DNA from 2 places in the Streptomyces sp. NPDC006174 genome. Region 2 is predicted to be linked to the other one. Evidence: riboswitches for the same ligand, from Rfam matches in the RefSeq annotation. Region 2 holds a riboswitch; the other holds the start of a gene.

Region 1 (7,677 bases), on a different contig from region 2:
CGCCGAGGCGCGCGCCGAACTCCCCGGCGTACTGCACGAGTTCGACTCCTGGCACGGCACCTGGATCGAGGAGAAGGGCCAGGCCGTCGCCGTCCACACCCGCCGCGCCGAGGACCCGCAGGCGGCCTTCGAGACCCTGCGCTCCCCGCTCGGGGAGCTGGCCGCCCGCCACGGGCTGATCCTCGAACCGGGCCGCCAGGTCCTGGAGTTGCGCCCGCCGGGCATGGACAAGGGCGTGGCGCTCGCGGAGTACGTACGCGAGGTCGACGCCGCATCCGTCGTGTACGCCGGAGACGACCTCGGCGACCTCGCCGCTTTCGCCGCCGTGGAGAAGCTGCGCGGCGGCGGCGCGGACGGCATCCCGGGCCTCCTGGTGTGCAGCGGCAGCGCCGAGGTGCCCGAACTGGCCGAGCGCGCCGACCTGTCGGTGCCGGGCCCGGCCGCCGTGGTCGACTTCCTGGCGGCCCTGGCCGGTCAGCTGTAGGCGCTCACTCCTGCCGCAGCGCCTCCAGCTGGTCCAGGAACCACTGCTGCGGCGGGAGCGCGGTCGCCGCCTCCGCCAGCCGCTTCGTACGGCCGGCCCGCTCGTCCGAACCCATCGACAGCGCCTCGTGCAGCGCCTCCGCCGTGGCCACCACGTCGTACGGGTTCACGACGATCGCGTCCTCGCCCAGCTCCTCGTACGCACCCGCCTCCCGCGACAGCACCAGCGCGCAGCCGTGGTCGGAGACGACGGGGACCTCCTTGGCGACCAGGTTCATGCCGTCGCGGATCGGGTTGACCAGCGCCACGTCCGCCAGCCGGTACGCGGCGAGCGAGCGCGCGAAGTCGTCGTTCACGTGAAGCAGGACCGGCGTCCAACTCTCCGTGCCGTACGCTCCGTTGATCTCCGTGGCCAGGGTCTGCACCGCCGCCGTGTAGTCGCGGTAGACCGACAGGTCCTGGCGTGAGGGATAGGCGAAGGCCACGTGGACCACGCGCTCGCGCCACTCCGGGCGGGTCTCCAGCAGGGTCCGGTAGGCGTGCAGGCCGCGCACGATGTTCTTGGACAGCTCGGTGCGGTCCACCCGCACGATCGTCTTCCTGTCCTCGCCGACCTGCTCCCGCAGCGCCTCCATCCGCTCGTCCACGTCCGCCTCGCGCGACCGCCGCCGCAGGAAGTCCGCGTCGGCGCCGAGCCCGTGCACGCCGACCCTGGTCCGGCCCGTCCCGCCGAGGATCTCCGTACAGCAGCCGATGAACGCGTCCGCCCACCGCCGGGTCAGGAACGCGGCCCGGTCCGCGCCGAGGATGCCGCGCAGCAGCTGCTCACCGATGTCGTCGGGCAGCAGCCGGAAGTAGTCCACCGGCGCCCACGGCGTGTGCGAGAAGTGGCCGATCTTCAGGTCCGGGCGCAGCTCGCGGAGCATGCCGGGGACCAGGGCCAGGTGGTAGTCCTGGACCAGGACCGCCGCCTCCGGGCCCGCCTCCTCGGCGAGTGCCTGGGCGAAGGCCCGGTTGTACGCCTCGTACGAGGCCCACTGGCGCCGGAATTCGGCGTCGAAGACCGGCTCCACGGGCGTCTGGTAGAGCAGGTGGTGGACGAACCACAGCACCGAGTTGGCGATGCCGTTGTACGCGTCGGCGTGCACCTCGGCGTCGATGTCCAGCATCCGTACGCCCGGCTCACCGACCCCGCGCCGCACCGCCTCGCGGTCGCCGTCGCCGAGGGCCGCGCAGACCCAGAGCTTGTCGTCGACGGCGCTCAGCCCGGAGACGAGCCCGCCGCCGCCGCGCTTGGCGTCGAGCGTTCCGTCCTCGCCGAGCGTGTACGTGATCGGGCCGCGGTTGGACGCGACGAGGACCTGGGCGGTGGAGGTGGGTGTGTGCTCGGTGACCATGTAGCGGAACCTAGCCCGTAAGGGAAGCCGCCAAACGCCTCAGAGCCTCACGCCGCCCACCGCGCCCGCGTACGCCTCAGGACCGCCGGACCGCCCCACGCCTCCTCGCGCCTCACGCTGCCTCGCGCCATCGCACCTCACGCCGCCCACCGCTCCGCGTACTCCGCGATCTCCCGCATCGGCGGCCGCTCCTCCGTGTCCACCGCATGTGTGCGCGGCACGAACCCCTCCTCGGCTCGCTCGAACTGCGTCAGCGCCGGCCGCACCAGATGGCCCCGGGAGAGCCGCAGCTGTGCCGTGCGGTAGATCGCCGCCGCCATCCGGCCCAGCGCCTGCCCGTCCTGGTGCCGGTGGCGCCGTACGCCCACATCCACCTGGCCCAGCGCGTCCAGACCCACGGTGTGCAGCGCGTCCACCAGGAGCCCCAGCTCCACTCCGTAACCGACCGGGAACGGCAGCCGCTCCAGCAGCGAGCGCCGCACCGCGTACTCGCCGCCCAGCGGCTGCACGAAGCCGGCCAGCTGCGGCCAGTGCAGATTGAGCAGCGGACGTGCCACCAATTCGGTGACGCGGCCGCCTTGGCCTGCGGTGTCACCGAGCGGACGGTCGTACATCGCCTTGACGAACTGCACGGCGGGGTCCGTGAGCAGCGGGCCGACCGTTCCCGAGACGAAGTCCGCCGAGAAGTCCCTCAGGTCCGCGTCGACGAAGCAGACGATCTCGCCGCTGGTCACCAGGAGCGACCGCCACAGCACCTCGCCCTTGCCGGGCAGCGCTGGAATCCGCGGCAGGATCGCGTCCCGGTGCACCACCCGCGCGCCCGCCGCGCGCGCGGCGGCGGCGGTGGCGTCGGTGGAACCGGAGTCGATCACCACCAGCTCGTCGACCAGCCGGACCTTCTCCATCAGCTCGCGCCGGATCGTCGCCACGATCGCGCCGACCGTGGCCTCCTCGTTCAGCGCGGGCAGCACCACGCTCACCGACGTACGGTGCGGATCGGCGGCCCGGGCGTCGGTGAGCCGGTTCAGCGGGCGGTCGGCGGACGACCAGGAACGCCTGGTCAGCCAGCGTTCCACCTCTTCGAGCACGGTCGGGACTCCTCGTGTGTGAGCGGTATGTGATCCATCTCGCCGTTCGGACGACTATCTCAACAGTCCGGTCCTTCGGTTACAGTCTTGAACAACGCGGATGACCGTCGCATGTCGGGGTCCGTCCGCAGACAAACGCCTGGATCGAAGATCCAGTGCCACAGAGCTCATCCAGAGGGACTGAGGGAACGGCCCGTTGAAGTCCCGGCAACCCTCCTACCGACCGCGAGGTCACGGTGGGGAAGGTGCCAATTCCGTCTTGTGGCGAAATGCGCCGCAAGGAAGATGAGGAGAAAGGGCCTCCGCCATCATGGCTGTTCAGACCATCGCAGGTAATGCCACCACCGCTTCCGTGGACCTCGGTCCCGCCGCGGCGCTTTCCTGCCGCGAGTGCGGCGAGCGTTTCGAGCTCGGCCCCCTTTTCGCCTGTGCGTCCTGTTTCGGGCCACTGGAAGTGGCGTACGACCTGCCGACCGGTTCCGCCGAGGAGCTGAAGAAGCGCATCGAGGCCGGCCCGAACAACATCTGGCGCTACGCCCCGCTGCTGCCGGTTCCCGCCGATGTCGCGGAGAAGCCCAACATCAATCCCGGTTTCACCAAGCTGGTCAAGGCCGACAACCTCGCCCGCGAGCTGGGCGTGACCGGCGGTCTGTACGTCAAGGACGACTCCGGCAACCCGACGCACTCCTTCAAGGACCGCGTCGTCGCGATCGCCGTCGAGGCCGCCCGCGCCTTCGGTTTCACCACGCTCTCCTGCTCCTCCACCGGCAACCTGGCCGGAGCCGTCGGCGCCGCCGCCGCCCGCGCCGGACTGCGCTCCTGCGTGTTCATCCCGCACGACCTGGAGCAGGGCAAGGTCGTCATGGCCGCGGTGTACGGCGGTGAGCTGGTCGGCATCGAGGGCAACTACGACGACGTCAACCGCTTCTGCTCCGAGCTCATCGGCGACCCGCTCGGCGAGGGCTGGGGCTTCGTCAACGTCAACCTGCGGCCGTACTACGGCGAGGGCTCCAAGACGCTGGCGTACGAGATCTGCGAGCAGCTCGGCTGGCAGCTGCCCGACCAGATCGTCATCCCGATCGCGTCCGGCTCCCAGCTGACGAAGATCGACAAGGGGTTCCAGGAGCTGATCAAGCTCGGTCTGATCGCGGACAAGCCGTACAAGATCTTCGGCGCCCAGGCCGAGGGCTGCTCGCCGGTGTCCGCCGCCTTCAAGGCCGGCCACGACGTCGTACGGCCGCAGAAGCCGAACACCATCGCCAAGTCGCTGGCCATCGGCAACCCGGCGGACGGCCCGTACGTCCTGGACATCGCCCGTCGCACCGGCGGCGCGGTGGAGGACGTGAACGACGAGCAGGTGGTCGACGCGATCAAGCTGCTGGCGCGCACCGAGGGCATCTTCGGCGAGACGGCGGGCGGCGTGACGCTCGGCGTGACGAAGAAGCTGATCGAGGCCGGCGTGATCGACCCGGCGCTCACCACCGTCGTCCTGAACACCGGTGACGGGCTCAAGACGCTCGACGCGGTCTCCGCGACCTCGCAGGCGACGGCGACCATCAAGCCGAGTCTGGACGCGTTCCGCGCCGCGGGCCTCGCCTCCGCCTGACCACACCGACCGCAGCAGCCAGAAAGGCGTCCGCCATGAGCGTCAAGGTCCGCATCCCCACCATCCTCCGCACCTACACGGGCGGCCAGGCCGAGGTCACGGCGGAGGGCGCGAAGCTCTCCGAGGTCATCGAGTCCCTGGAGAAGGACCACCCGGGCATCGCCGCCCGCGTCCTGGACGACCAGGGCAAGCTGCGCCGCTTCGTCAACGTGTACGTCAACGACGACGACGTCCGTTTCGAGGGCGGGCTCGACGCGGCCACGCCCGACGGCGCCGGCATCTCGATCATCCCGGCCGTGGCCGGCGGCTGCTGATCCGACCGCCCTCAGCTGAACCACAGTTGCCCTCTCCGCCACACAAAGCGGAGGGGGCAATTCTGCATGGTTGAGCACGGTACAGTTGGGGAAGGCCCCTTCGCTGCGCGTGCCGCCCGCATATGAGAATGCGCCCGGCCCCGATAAGAAGCAGCCAAAGTGCGTGAACCCCTTGAGGCATAAGTGGCCTTTGCCTGGTCCGACTTGCCCGTAAATTTCAGCAATCCCGCATATTCGGGCGTTCGCCTGTGCCCAGAATTCTCGTCCGATTGACCTGTTGCAGAGGGCAGTTGGGCGGATACATTCGGCCGCGGTCGACGCGCTGCGGCGCCGCGCACCCTCTCCTGTCGGAGGGTGAGTTCCGACCCGGGCCCGCGAAGTGCGGTCCCGTGCAAGGGCCAGTTATAGGGGAGTTAGGCATGGCTCAGGGCACCGTCAAGTGGTTCAACGCGGAGAAGGGGTACGGCTTCATCGCGGTCGACGGTGGTGCGGATGTTTTCGTCCACTACAGCGCGATCCAGATGGACGGGTACCGCACCCTCGAAGAGGGTCAGCGAGTTGAATTCGAGATCTCGCAGGGCCAGAAGGGGCCCCAGGCCGACATGGTCAAGCTCGCCGTCGGCTGAGTCCGGCGCGGCCGTCCGACGTCACTACTCACGCACGCAGGGCCCGACCCCGGAGTGATCCAGGGGATCGGGCCCTTCGTGCGCGCCCGGACCGTATGGCCGGCCCTGGCCTGAGGCGCTTGCACTCTCGGGGGTCGAGTGCTAATCATTGGCGTTAGCACTCTCCAGGTGAGAGTGACAGAAACTTGGACCGGGCCGGTGAGGCCCGCAGGCGCGGTGGGGCAAGGAACCACCACGCACGCAGGCCGTCCGTCGCGGGCGCCTCTCGGTCCGGAGCAATCCACCCCTGTCCGGGAGGACCACTTCACATGGCCAAGATCATCGCGTTCGACGAGGAGGCACGGCGCGGTCTCGAGCGCGGGATGAACCAGCTCGCCGACGCCGTCAAGGTCACCCTCGGCCCCAAGGGCCGTAACGTCGTCCTCGAGAAGAAGTGGGGCGCGCCCACGATCACCAACGATGGTGTGTCCATCGCCAAGGAGATCGAGCTCGAGGACCCGTACGAGAAGATCGGTGCGGAGCTGGTCAAGGAGGTCGCCAAGAAGACGGACGACGTCGCCGGCGACGGTACGACCACCGCCACCGTTCTCGCCCAGGCTCTCGTCCGCGAGGGTCTGCGCAACGTCGCCGCTGGCGCCAACCCGATGGCCCTCAAGCGCGGCATCGAGAAGGCCGTCGAGGCCGTCTCCGCCGCTCTGCTGGAGCAGGCCAAGGACGTGGAGACCAAGGAGCAGATCGCTTCGACCGCCTCCATCTCCGCCGCCGACACCGAGATCGGCGCCAAGATCGCCGAGGCGATGGACAAGGTCGGCAAGGAAGGCGTCATCACCGTCGAGGAGTCCCAGACCTTCGGTCTGGAGCTCGAGCTCACCGAGGGCATGCGCTTCGACAAGGGCTACATCTCGGCCTACTTCGCGACCGACATGGAGCGTATGGAGGCGTCGCTCGACGACCCGTACATCCTGATCGTCAACTCGAAGATCGCCAGCGTCAAGGACCTGATCCCGCTGCTGGAGAAGGTCATGCAGTCGGGCAAGCCGCTGCTGATCATCGCCGAGGACGTCGAGGGCGAGGCGCTCTCCACCCTGGTCGTCAACAAGATCAAGGGCACGTTCAAGTCCGTCGCCGTCAAGGCCCCGGGCTTCGGCGACCGCCGCAAGGCCATGCTCGCGGACATCGCCATCCTCACCGGCGGCACCGTGATCTCCGAGGAGGTCGGTCTCAAGCTGGAGAACGCCGGCCTGGACCTGCTCGGCCGCGCCCGCAAGGTCGTCATCACCAAGGACGAGACCACGATCGTCGACGGTGCCGGTGACAGCGACCAGGTTCAGGGTCGCGTCAACCAGATCCGTGCCGAGATCGAGAACTCCGACTCGGACTACGACCGCGAGAAGCTCCAGGAGCGCCTCGCGAAGCTGGCCGGCGGCGTGGCCGTCATCAAGGCCGGCGCCGCCACCGAGGTGGAGCTCAAGGAGCGCAAGCACCGCATCGAGGACGCGGTGCGCAACGCCAAGGCCGCCGTCGAGGAGGGCATCGTCGCCGGTGGTGGCGTGGCTCTGCTCCAGGCCTCGGCCGTCTTCGACAAGCTCGACCTCACGGGCGACGAGGCGACCGGCGCCAACGCCGTGAAGCTCGCGCTGGAGGCCCCGCTCAAGCAGATCGCCGTCAACGGTGGTCTCGAGGGTGGCGTCGTCGTGGAGAAGGTCCGCAACCTGCCGATCGGTCACGGCCTCAACGCCGCGACCGGTGAGTACGTCGACATGATCGCCGAGGGCATTCTCGACCCGGCGAAGGTCACGCGCTCCGCTCTGCAGAACGCCGCCTCCATCGCCGCGCTCTTCCTCACCACCGAGGCCGTCATCGCCGACAAGCCCGAGAAGGCCGGCGCGGCCGCCCCGGGTGGCATGCCGGGCGGTGACATGGACTTCTGATCGGGTCCGGTTCGCGCCGGTCGATCGAAGCTCCACGCACGTCCCACAGGGGCGGTCTCTCCTTCACCGGAGGTGCCGCCCCTGTGGCGTGTCCGGAGTTGCCGGGACGCTGCGGGGGACGGTCGGTGAGTCCGTACGCGTACGAGTGCCGTACGGGTACGAGGACGGGTGTCGTACGGGTACGGGGGACGGGGCGGGCATGACGGCACGCGGGACGATCGTCCGCTACGGC
Region 2 (7,677 bases):
CGGCCGGACCAACAAGAACGTCGTCGGCATGCCGCTGCTGCCGGTCTACATGGCGAAGGCCGGAGGCTTCTTCTTCCTGGTCTTCGGCATCATCGCGATCATCTCGGCCATCGCCACGATCAACCCGATCTGGGCGCTCGGTCCGTACCGCCCGGACCAGGTGTCCACCGGCGCCCAGCCCGACTGGTACATGGGCTTCGCCGAGGGTCTGGTCCGTGTCATGCCGGGCTGGGAGATCGTCTTCTGGGGTCACACGCTCAACCTGGGTGTGTTCATCCCGCTGGTCCTCTTCGGCCTGGTGCTCACGCTCCCCGCGGTCTATCCGTTCATCGAGTCCTGGGTCACCGGGGACAAGCGCGAGCACCACATCCTGGACCGCCCGCGCAACGCCCCGACCCGTACGGCTCTCGGTGTCGCCTGGATCACGGCGTACTTCATCGGCCTCGTCGGCGGTGGTAACGACCTGTGGGCGACGCACTTCCATCTGTCGCTGAACGCCATCTCCTGGTTCGTCCGGATCTTCTTCTTCGCCGGACCGGTCATCGCGTTCATCGTCACGAAGCGGATCTGCCTCGGCCTCCAGCGCCGCGACAAGGAGAAGGTGCTGCACGGTCGCGAGACCGGCATCATCAAGCGCCTGCCGCACGGTGAGTTCGTGGAGATCCACGAGCCGCTCTCGCCCGGTCAGCTGCACACGCTCACCGCGCACGAGCAGTACCAGCCGGTCGAACTCGGCCCCGAGGTCGACGAGAACGGCGTCAAGCGCAAGATCTCCCCGGTCCAGAAGGTGCGGGCCAAGCTCAGCAAGGGCTACTACGGCGAGAACAGCCAGATCGCCAAGCCCACCGCCGAGGAGTACAAGGAGATCACCTCCGGCCACGGCCACCACTGATCACCTGACCTGATCGCCACCGTGGGAGCCCCGTCCATTCGATGGACGGGGCTCTTCGCGGTCCCGGTGGCTGGATAGGGTGGAGCCGTATCTCTTCCGGCTGTGGACCCCCTGGAGCGGACCATGAACGTTGTGACCCCGAGCGGCGGCGACAGCGTGGCGGACCGTTCCTGGCCCGGCCTGCTGAACCCTCTGCTGCGCGGCGAGAACCTCTCCACCGAGGAGACCGCCTGGGCGATGGACCGCATCATGAGCGGCGAGGCGACCGACGCGCAGATCGCCGGCTTCGCGGTCGCGCTGCGGGCCAAGGGTGAGACCGTCGAGGAGGTCACCGGTCTCGTGCGCGCGATGTACGCGCACGCCAACACCATCCATGTGCCCGGCCGCACCGTCGACATCGTCGGCACCGGCGGCGACCTCGCCAAGACGGTCAACATCTCGACCATGTCCGCGATCGTCATCGCCGGGACCGGCGCCAAGGTCGTCAAACACGGCAACCGGGCCGCCTCGTCGGCGAGCGGCTCCTCCGACGTACTGGAGAAGCTCGGCGTCAACCTGGAGCTGACGCCGCAGCGGGTGGTCGAGGTGGCCGAGGCGGCGGGCATCACCTTCTGCTTCGCCGTGAAGTTCCACCCCGCCCTGCGGTACGCGGCCAAGGCCCGCCGCGAACTCGGCGCGCAGACCACGTTCAACATCCTGGGCCCGCTCACCAACCCGGCCCAGGTACGCTCCCAGGCCATCGGCGTGGCCGACGCCCGGATGGCACCCATCGTCGCGGGCGTCCTCGCGGAGCGCGGCAACTCGGCGCTCGTCTTCCGCGGCGACGACGGGCTCGACGAGCTGACCACCACCGCCACCTCGCGGGTCTGGGTGGTCCGGGACGGGAGTGTCCGCGAGGAGCCGTTCGACCCGCGCGACGTCGGCCTCCCGCTGGTCCCCGTCGAGGCGCTGCGCGGCGCCGACGCCTCGTACAACGCCGATGTGGCCCGCCGCCTGCTGGACGGCGAGGCCGGCGCGGTACGGGAGGCGGTGCTGCTCAACTCGGCGGCGGCGCTGGTCGCCCTCGACCCGGGCACCGGCACGCTGACCGAGCAGATCGCGGCGAAGATCCAGGTGGCCGCCGAAGCCGTCGACTCCGGTGCGGCGAAGCACGCGCTGGAGCGGTGGGTGGCGGCCAGCAACGCCTGAAATCGGTCAGGGGCGCAGTCCGGATGCCGGACTGCGCCCTTGCGCGTGCGCATACATATGGCAAGATGCTGCGCAGGTCATGAGTGACAGCGACTACGGCCCCGGCCCGCTGTCCGGCAACCCTCCGTCCGTGGCGGGGTGCCCCGGGTGAAGACCAGGCCGTAGGCAGCGAGGTCTGCGGCAAGCGCGGGCCCCTCGGCGTCCAGTGGACGTCAGCCCCCGGGGTCCTGGTCCCTAGGGAGCCTTCTGTGAGCAAGCGAATGCGTTAGGGCTCGTCCCAGGGCTTTTTCCTGCCCTGAGCTGACCGCCCTTCTTCAGCGCGCCTTCTTTTCCTTCCTTCTCCGCGCCGCCGCGTATCCGCAGGCGCGCGGATTTCGCCTGCCTGTTACGGGAGTTCGCCATGTCTGTCTCCACCGCTGCCATCGACCCGTCGGTTTGTGCCCCGCTGCCCGTTCTGGGGCAGGATGTCACTGTTCCGCTCGTCACCGGCGGTGAAGTCACCTACGCCGCACTCGACTACGCCGCCAGCGCCCCGGCCCTCCAGCGGGTCTGGGACGACGTCGCCGCGTACGCCCCGTACTACGGCAGCGTCCACCGTGGTGCCGGATACCTCTCGCAGCTCTCCACCGACCTCTTCGAGAACAGCCGCCGCACGGTCGCGGAGTTCCTCGGCTGCCGCGCGGAGGACCAGGTCGTCTTCACCCGCTCGACCACCGACTCGCTCAACCTGCTGGCCGCCGCGGTCCCGGCGAACTGCCAGGTCTTCGTGTACGAGACCGAGCACCACGCCTCGCTGCTGCCCTGGCGCGACGCCCAGGTCACCTACCTCAACGCGCCCCGTACGCCGGGTCAGGCGGTGGAGACCCTGGAGCGCGCGCTCGCCGACCGCGACCCCTACGGCCCGGCCCTCGTCTGCGTCACCGGTGCCTCCAACGTGACCGGCGAGCTGTGGCCGGTGAAGGAGCTGGCCGCCGCCGCTCACGCGCACGGCGCCCGGATCGTCCTGGACGCCGCGCAGCTGGCCCCGCACCACCCCGTGGACATCGCCGAACTGGACGTCGACTGGGTCGCGTTCTCCGGCCACAAGGTCTACGCGCCCTTCGGTTCCGGCGTCCTCGCGGGCCGCGCCGACTGGCTCCAGGCGGCCGAGCCGTACCTCGCCGGCGGCGGCGCCTCCCGCAAGGTCGCCCGGCGCGCGGACGGTGGCGTGGACGTCGACTGGCACACCACGGCCGCCCGCCACGAGGCCGGTTCGCCCAACGTCATCGGCGTCTACTCCATCGCCTCCGCCTGCAAGGCCCTCACCGAGGCCGGCTTCGACAGCCTGGTCGCCCGGGAGCAGGAGCTGGTGAGCCGGGTCCGCGAAGGGCTCGCCGAGGTTCCCGAGGTCCAGGTGCTCTCGCTCTTCGGCGACGACGCGCCCCGCGTCGGCGTCATCTCCTTCGTGGTGCGCGGCTGGAACAGCTCGCACTTCGCCGCCGCGCTCTCCGCCGAGTACGGCATCGGCGTCCGCGACGGCCTCTTCTGCGCCCACCCGCTGGTCCGTACCCTCCTCGGCAGCGACCCGCAGGACCCGGGCGAGTGCGGCGCGCCGGAGGCCGAGCCGGGCGAGCGGTCCCTCAACGCGATCCGGGTCAGCTTCGGCGCCGGTACGCCGGACGAGCACGTCGAGCGGTTCCTGCGCGCGGTCTCCGAGCTGGTCCGCGAGGGCGCCCAGTGGAAGTACCGCACCGAGGACGGCCGTTGCGTCCCGGACCGCGGCGAGGCCGCACAGATCTGAGGCCGGCAAACACGTCGGCCGGGAACAGGCAGCGCGCCTGTCCCCGGCCGACGTACGTCGGACGTTACGCGTCCAGGCCGATGGCGAACGCCGCTTCCAGGTCGTGCTGGGAGTACGTACGGAACGCCACATGCGTGTCCGTGCCCTCGACGCCCGGGATCTTGCTGATCCGGCCGGGGATGACATCGGCGAGGTCGTCGTGCCGGGCGACCCGGACCATGGCGATCAGGTCGTAGGTGCCGGTGACGGAGAAGACCTCGCTGACACTGTCCAGCGCGGCGATGGCCTCGGCGATCTCCGGAATCCGGTCCACGCTGGTCTTGATGAGCACGATCGCGGTGATCACGGCTGTCTGTCTCCCTCGGTCGCCGTGGCTGGAACCTTCACCTTAGGGCCTCCCGCTCGGATCATGCCGGGCTCGCGGGCCCCGGCACGCACTCCCCCAAGCTCTCGGCTTCGCTCGAGCAGGGGAGACCCCATCCGCGTTGCCTCAATCCTCCGCCTTGCAGCTGCACGCACCGGACCCCGCTCCCTTTCCGGCCTGATCCGAGCGGGAGGCCCTGGTCCTACCCCGATACCGCCCCCAGGCGTACAGGAACCCGGCCGCGAACCCCGCCACATGCGCCAGATACGCCACCCCCGGCCCCGCGTCCGCCGCCTGGGCCGCCGCCCACTGGAGCCCGAACCAGAAGACGAGCACGATCCAGGCCGGAAAGCGCAGCGGCAGGAAGAAGAGGAACGGGAACAGGCTGGTCACCCGGGCCTTCGGGAACAGGTACAGGAAGGCGCCGAGCACCGCCGAGATCGCGCCCGACGCGCCGACCAGCGTCTGCTCCGAGTCCGCGTGGACCGCCGCGTAACAGACCAGCGCCAGGTAGCCGCACCCCACGTAGAAGAGCGCGAAGTGCACCCGGCCCATCCGTTCCTCGGCCATCGCTCCGAACACGTACAGGAAGAGCAGGTTGCCCAGCAGGTGCAGCCAGCTGCCGTGGACGAACAGCGCGGTGAACGGCGTGGCCAGCGCGCGCGCCGAGCCCTCCCGCAGCTCGGCCGGAATCACTCCCCACCGCTCGAAGTACCCGGCCTGCGCGGCGAGCAGTGCGTCCTGGCTGCCGTAGGAGGCACCACCGAACCCGGAGAGCGGGCTGATCAGGAAGATCGCGCAGCACACGGCGATCAGCCCGTACGTCACCGGCGCCCCGCCCACCGTCCCGCCCGCCGCGCTCTCCCGGACCTTCCCGGCCGTGGTCCGCCAGTCGAACCGCCGTACGTCGATCATGTACAGAGCATGACGTACCGGCGGAGAACGGGACGGAGCGCCTCGCCGTGCCGATGCCTATACGCGAGGCCGTAGGGTTACGCCAGGACTTCCGCAGTTCGACGGCGCACCGCGAGATCCTTGACGTAGGACAGGAAGCGACACGGCGGCACGCCTTGCGCGCGCTGTCGGAGACGACGAAAGAGGACGCAACGATGACGACGGTTCCCCTGCCGACCGACGGGACCCGCTGGCGCTGCACCCTGTGCGGCAATCTCACGCGCTTCGACGTGACGCGGTCCTCCAAGGTCGTGGAGTACGTGCACCTCGACCTGGCCGGTGAGTCCAGTGTCGAGGAGCGGGAGGTGGTCAGTGAGACCATCGAGTCGGTCCGCTGTCGTTGGTGCAACGCGGTGGACCAGATCGAACTGGTGGACAGGCCGGGTGCCGCCTCCTGAGGGAGCGCGCCGACAGACATATCTATGGGGTGACGGACGGTGGATCAGCCGACCAGCGGCGCCGAACCGGCCGATGCGGCCGACGGCGGTGCCGAGGCGCTCGACCGCCCGCTGCCCGAAGGCGTGCGGCGGCGGGTCGTCGCCCTGGTCGCGGACGCCTTCGGCGGCCTGACCGTCGCCGAACTGCCCGCACAGCTGCGGCAGTACGCCCGGTTCACCCCGACCCGGCGGGCCAAGTTCGCCGGGAACGCGATGGCCGCAGCCCTGGAGAGCGACGCGCTCTTCCGGCAGCGCATCGGTGAGCGGCTGAGCCAGGCCCAGCCGGAGCTGGCAGGTGCGCTGGAGGCCGGTTCGCCGCCCGCCGCCGCCGATCCCGTCGATGTGGCCGCCGCCGCCTATGTGCTGCGTCCGGTCGGCTGGGTCAAGCTGGTCGAGGCGGCCGGCGAGGAGGTCCAGCGGGCCGACGCGGAGCGGGTGGACGAGGAGACCCGGCGCGAACTGGCCCAGCTGCGCGAGGAGCTGGAGCGGGCGCGCGCCCACACCCGCAGCGAGACCGAGCGGCTGCGCGCCGAGCTGGACGCGGCCCGCAAGGAGTCCGAGTCGCTCCACCGCAAGCTCCGCTCCGCGCAGAGCGAGGTCAAGCGCGGCGAGGCCGCCCTGCGCCGCTCCACCGCCGAGGCGGAGACCCAGCGCGCCGAGGCGGCCGCCCAGCTCTCCGCCGTCGAGAGCGAGTCGCGCCGGCTCAAGCACCGGCTCGGCGAGGCCGAGGCGGCCCTGGAGGCGGGCCGCAGGGCCTCGCGCGAGGGCCGTTCGGTGGAGGACATGCGGCTGCGGCTGCTCCTGGACACCGTGCTGGACGCGGCCTCGGGGCTCCGCCGCGAGCTGGCCCTGCCGCCGGTGACGACCCGGCCGGCCGACAGCGTGGACGCGGTGGAGCCCGGCCGGATGTCGCCCAAGGACATTGCCGCCAGAGCGCTTTCGGACACCGATCCGGCCCTGCTCGACCAACTGCTGGCACTCCCGCAGGCGCACCTCATCGTGGACGGCTACAACGTCACCAAGACCGGCTATCCGCAGATGCCGCTGGAGAAGCAGCGGTTGCGGCTGCTCGGCGGCCTCTCGGTGCTCGCCGCGCAGACCGGCGCCGAGATGACCTGTGTCTTCGACGGCGCCGAGCTGGCCGCGCCGGTGCTGCTCGCGCCGCCGCGCGGGGTGCGGGTGCTGTTCAGCAAGGCGGGCGTCACGGCGGACGAGCTGATCCGTCAACTGGCCCGCGCGGAACCGCCGGGACGGCCCGTGGTGGTCGTCTCCACCGACCGCGAGGTGGCGGACGGCGTGGCCAAGGCCGGTGCCAGGCCCGTCGCGTCTGTCTTGCTCCTCAAGCGGCTTTCGCGCGTCTAGGTACAGATGTGCGACATGTGTGGCATGCCGGATTTTTGGGAACGTACCGTCAAGTCGTCGCTACACGTGGTGGAGTGAGAGTAAAGAAGTGCCTGGTGTGACAAGAAAAATCCTGTGAGGATTTGAACTGATCACAAGTTGGTCACTAGGGTCAGGCCTCGAACCTTCGCACGGTTGATCACCCATTGGGGGTGACGGCGAAGGAACCGCCGAGTCCGTGAGTGCACGGAGCCGGGGATTCTTCCCCACAGCCCGGTAGGCGGCTCTGAGGAAGAAGGAGCTCGCCTTCGTGGCGTCCCACCGTCGTCCCAAGCAGCCGAGCCGCACCCGCGTGACCGTGCTCACCGCGACCGCCGCCGCGGCCGTGGCCCTGACCTCCCAGGCCGCCCACGCCGACCCGAAGCCGACCAAGAACGAGGTCAAGGCGGAGGTCGACAAGCTCTACCACGAGGCCGAGGCCGCCACCGAGAAGTACAACGGCGCCAAGGAGCAGCAGGACAAGCTCAAGAAGCAGGTCGACGCGCTGCAGGACAAGGTCGCCCGCGGTCAGGACGAGCTCAACACCCTGCGCGGCGAGCTGGGTTCGATCGCCACCGCGCAGTACCGCTCCGGCGGTATCGACCCCTCGGTCGCGCTCTTCCTCGCCTCGGACCCGGACAGCTTCCTCGACCAGGCCTCCGCGCTCGACCAGCTGACGGTC

Evidence for each region. Region 2 has a riboswitch for S-adenosylmethionine ahead of ABZ267_RS16420 (aminotransferase class V-fold PLP-dependent enzyme). Riboswitches for the same ligand answer to the same signal wherever they lie in the genome.
Region 1: another riboswitch for S-adenosylmethionine. It lies ahead of thrC (threonine synthase); the one in region 2 lies ahead of ABZ267_RS16420 (aminotransferase class V-fold PLP-dependent enzyme).

Annotation. Positions count from the first base shown of each region.
Region 1 covers NZ_JBEXTJ010000014.1:144,172-151,848, forward strand. The annotation lists gene otsB (trehalose-phosphatase) at 1-484, shown strand, start outside; gene ABZ267_RS28065 (trehalose-6-phosphate synthase) at 489-1,880, opposite strand; gene ABZ267_RS28070 (glucosyl-3-phosphoglycerate synthase) at 2,018-2,968, opposite strand; SAM riboswitch class I at 3,133-3,260, shown strand; gene thrC (threonine synthase) at 3,279-4,574, shown strand; gene ABZ267_RS28080 (MoaD/ThiS family protein) at 4,610-4,888, shown strand; gene ABZ267_RS28085 (cold-shock protein) at 5,308-5,514, shown strand; gene groL (chaperonin GroEL) at 5,823-7,445, shown strand; gene ABZ267_RS28095 (hypothetical protein) at 7,534-7,677, shown strand, end outside.
Region 2 covers NZ_JBEXTJ010000006.1:376,182-383,858, reverse strand. The annotation lists gene ABZ267_RS16430 (cytochrome bc complex cytochrome b subunit) at 1-892, shown strand, start outside; gene trpD (anthranilate phosphoribosyltransferase) at 1,016-2,080, shown strand; SAM riboswitch class IV at 2,156-2,273, shown strand; gene ABZ267_RS16420 (aminotransferase class V-fold PLP-dependent enzyme) at 2,481-3,860, shown strand; gene ABZ267_RS16415 (Lrp/AsnC ligand binding domain-containing protein) at 3,925-4,206, opposite strand; gene ABZ267_RS16410 (rhomboid family intramembrane serine protease) at 4,351-5,139, opposite strand; gene ABZ267_RS16405 (hypothetical protein) at 5,334-5,576, shown strand; gene ABZ267_RS16400 (NYN domain-containing protein) at 5,616-6,977, shown strand; gene ABZ267_RS16395 (NlpC/P60 family protein) at 7,267-7,677, shown strand, end outside.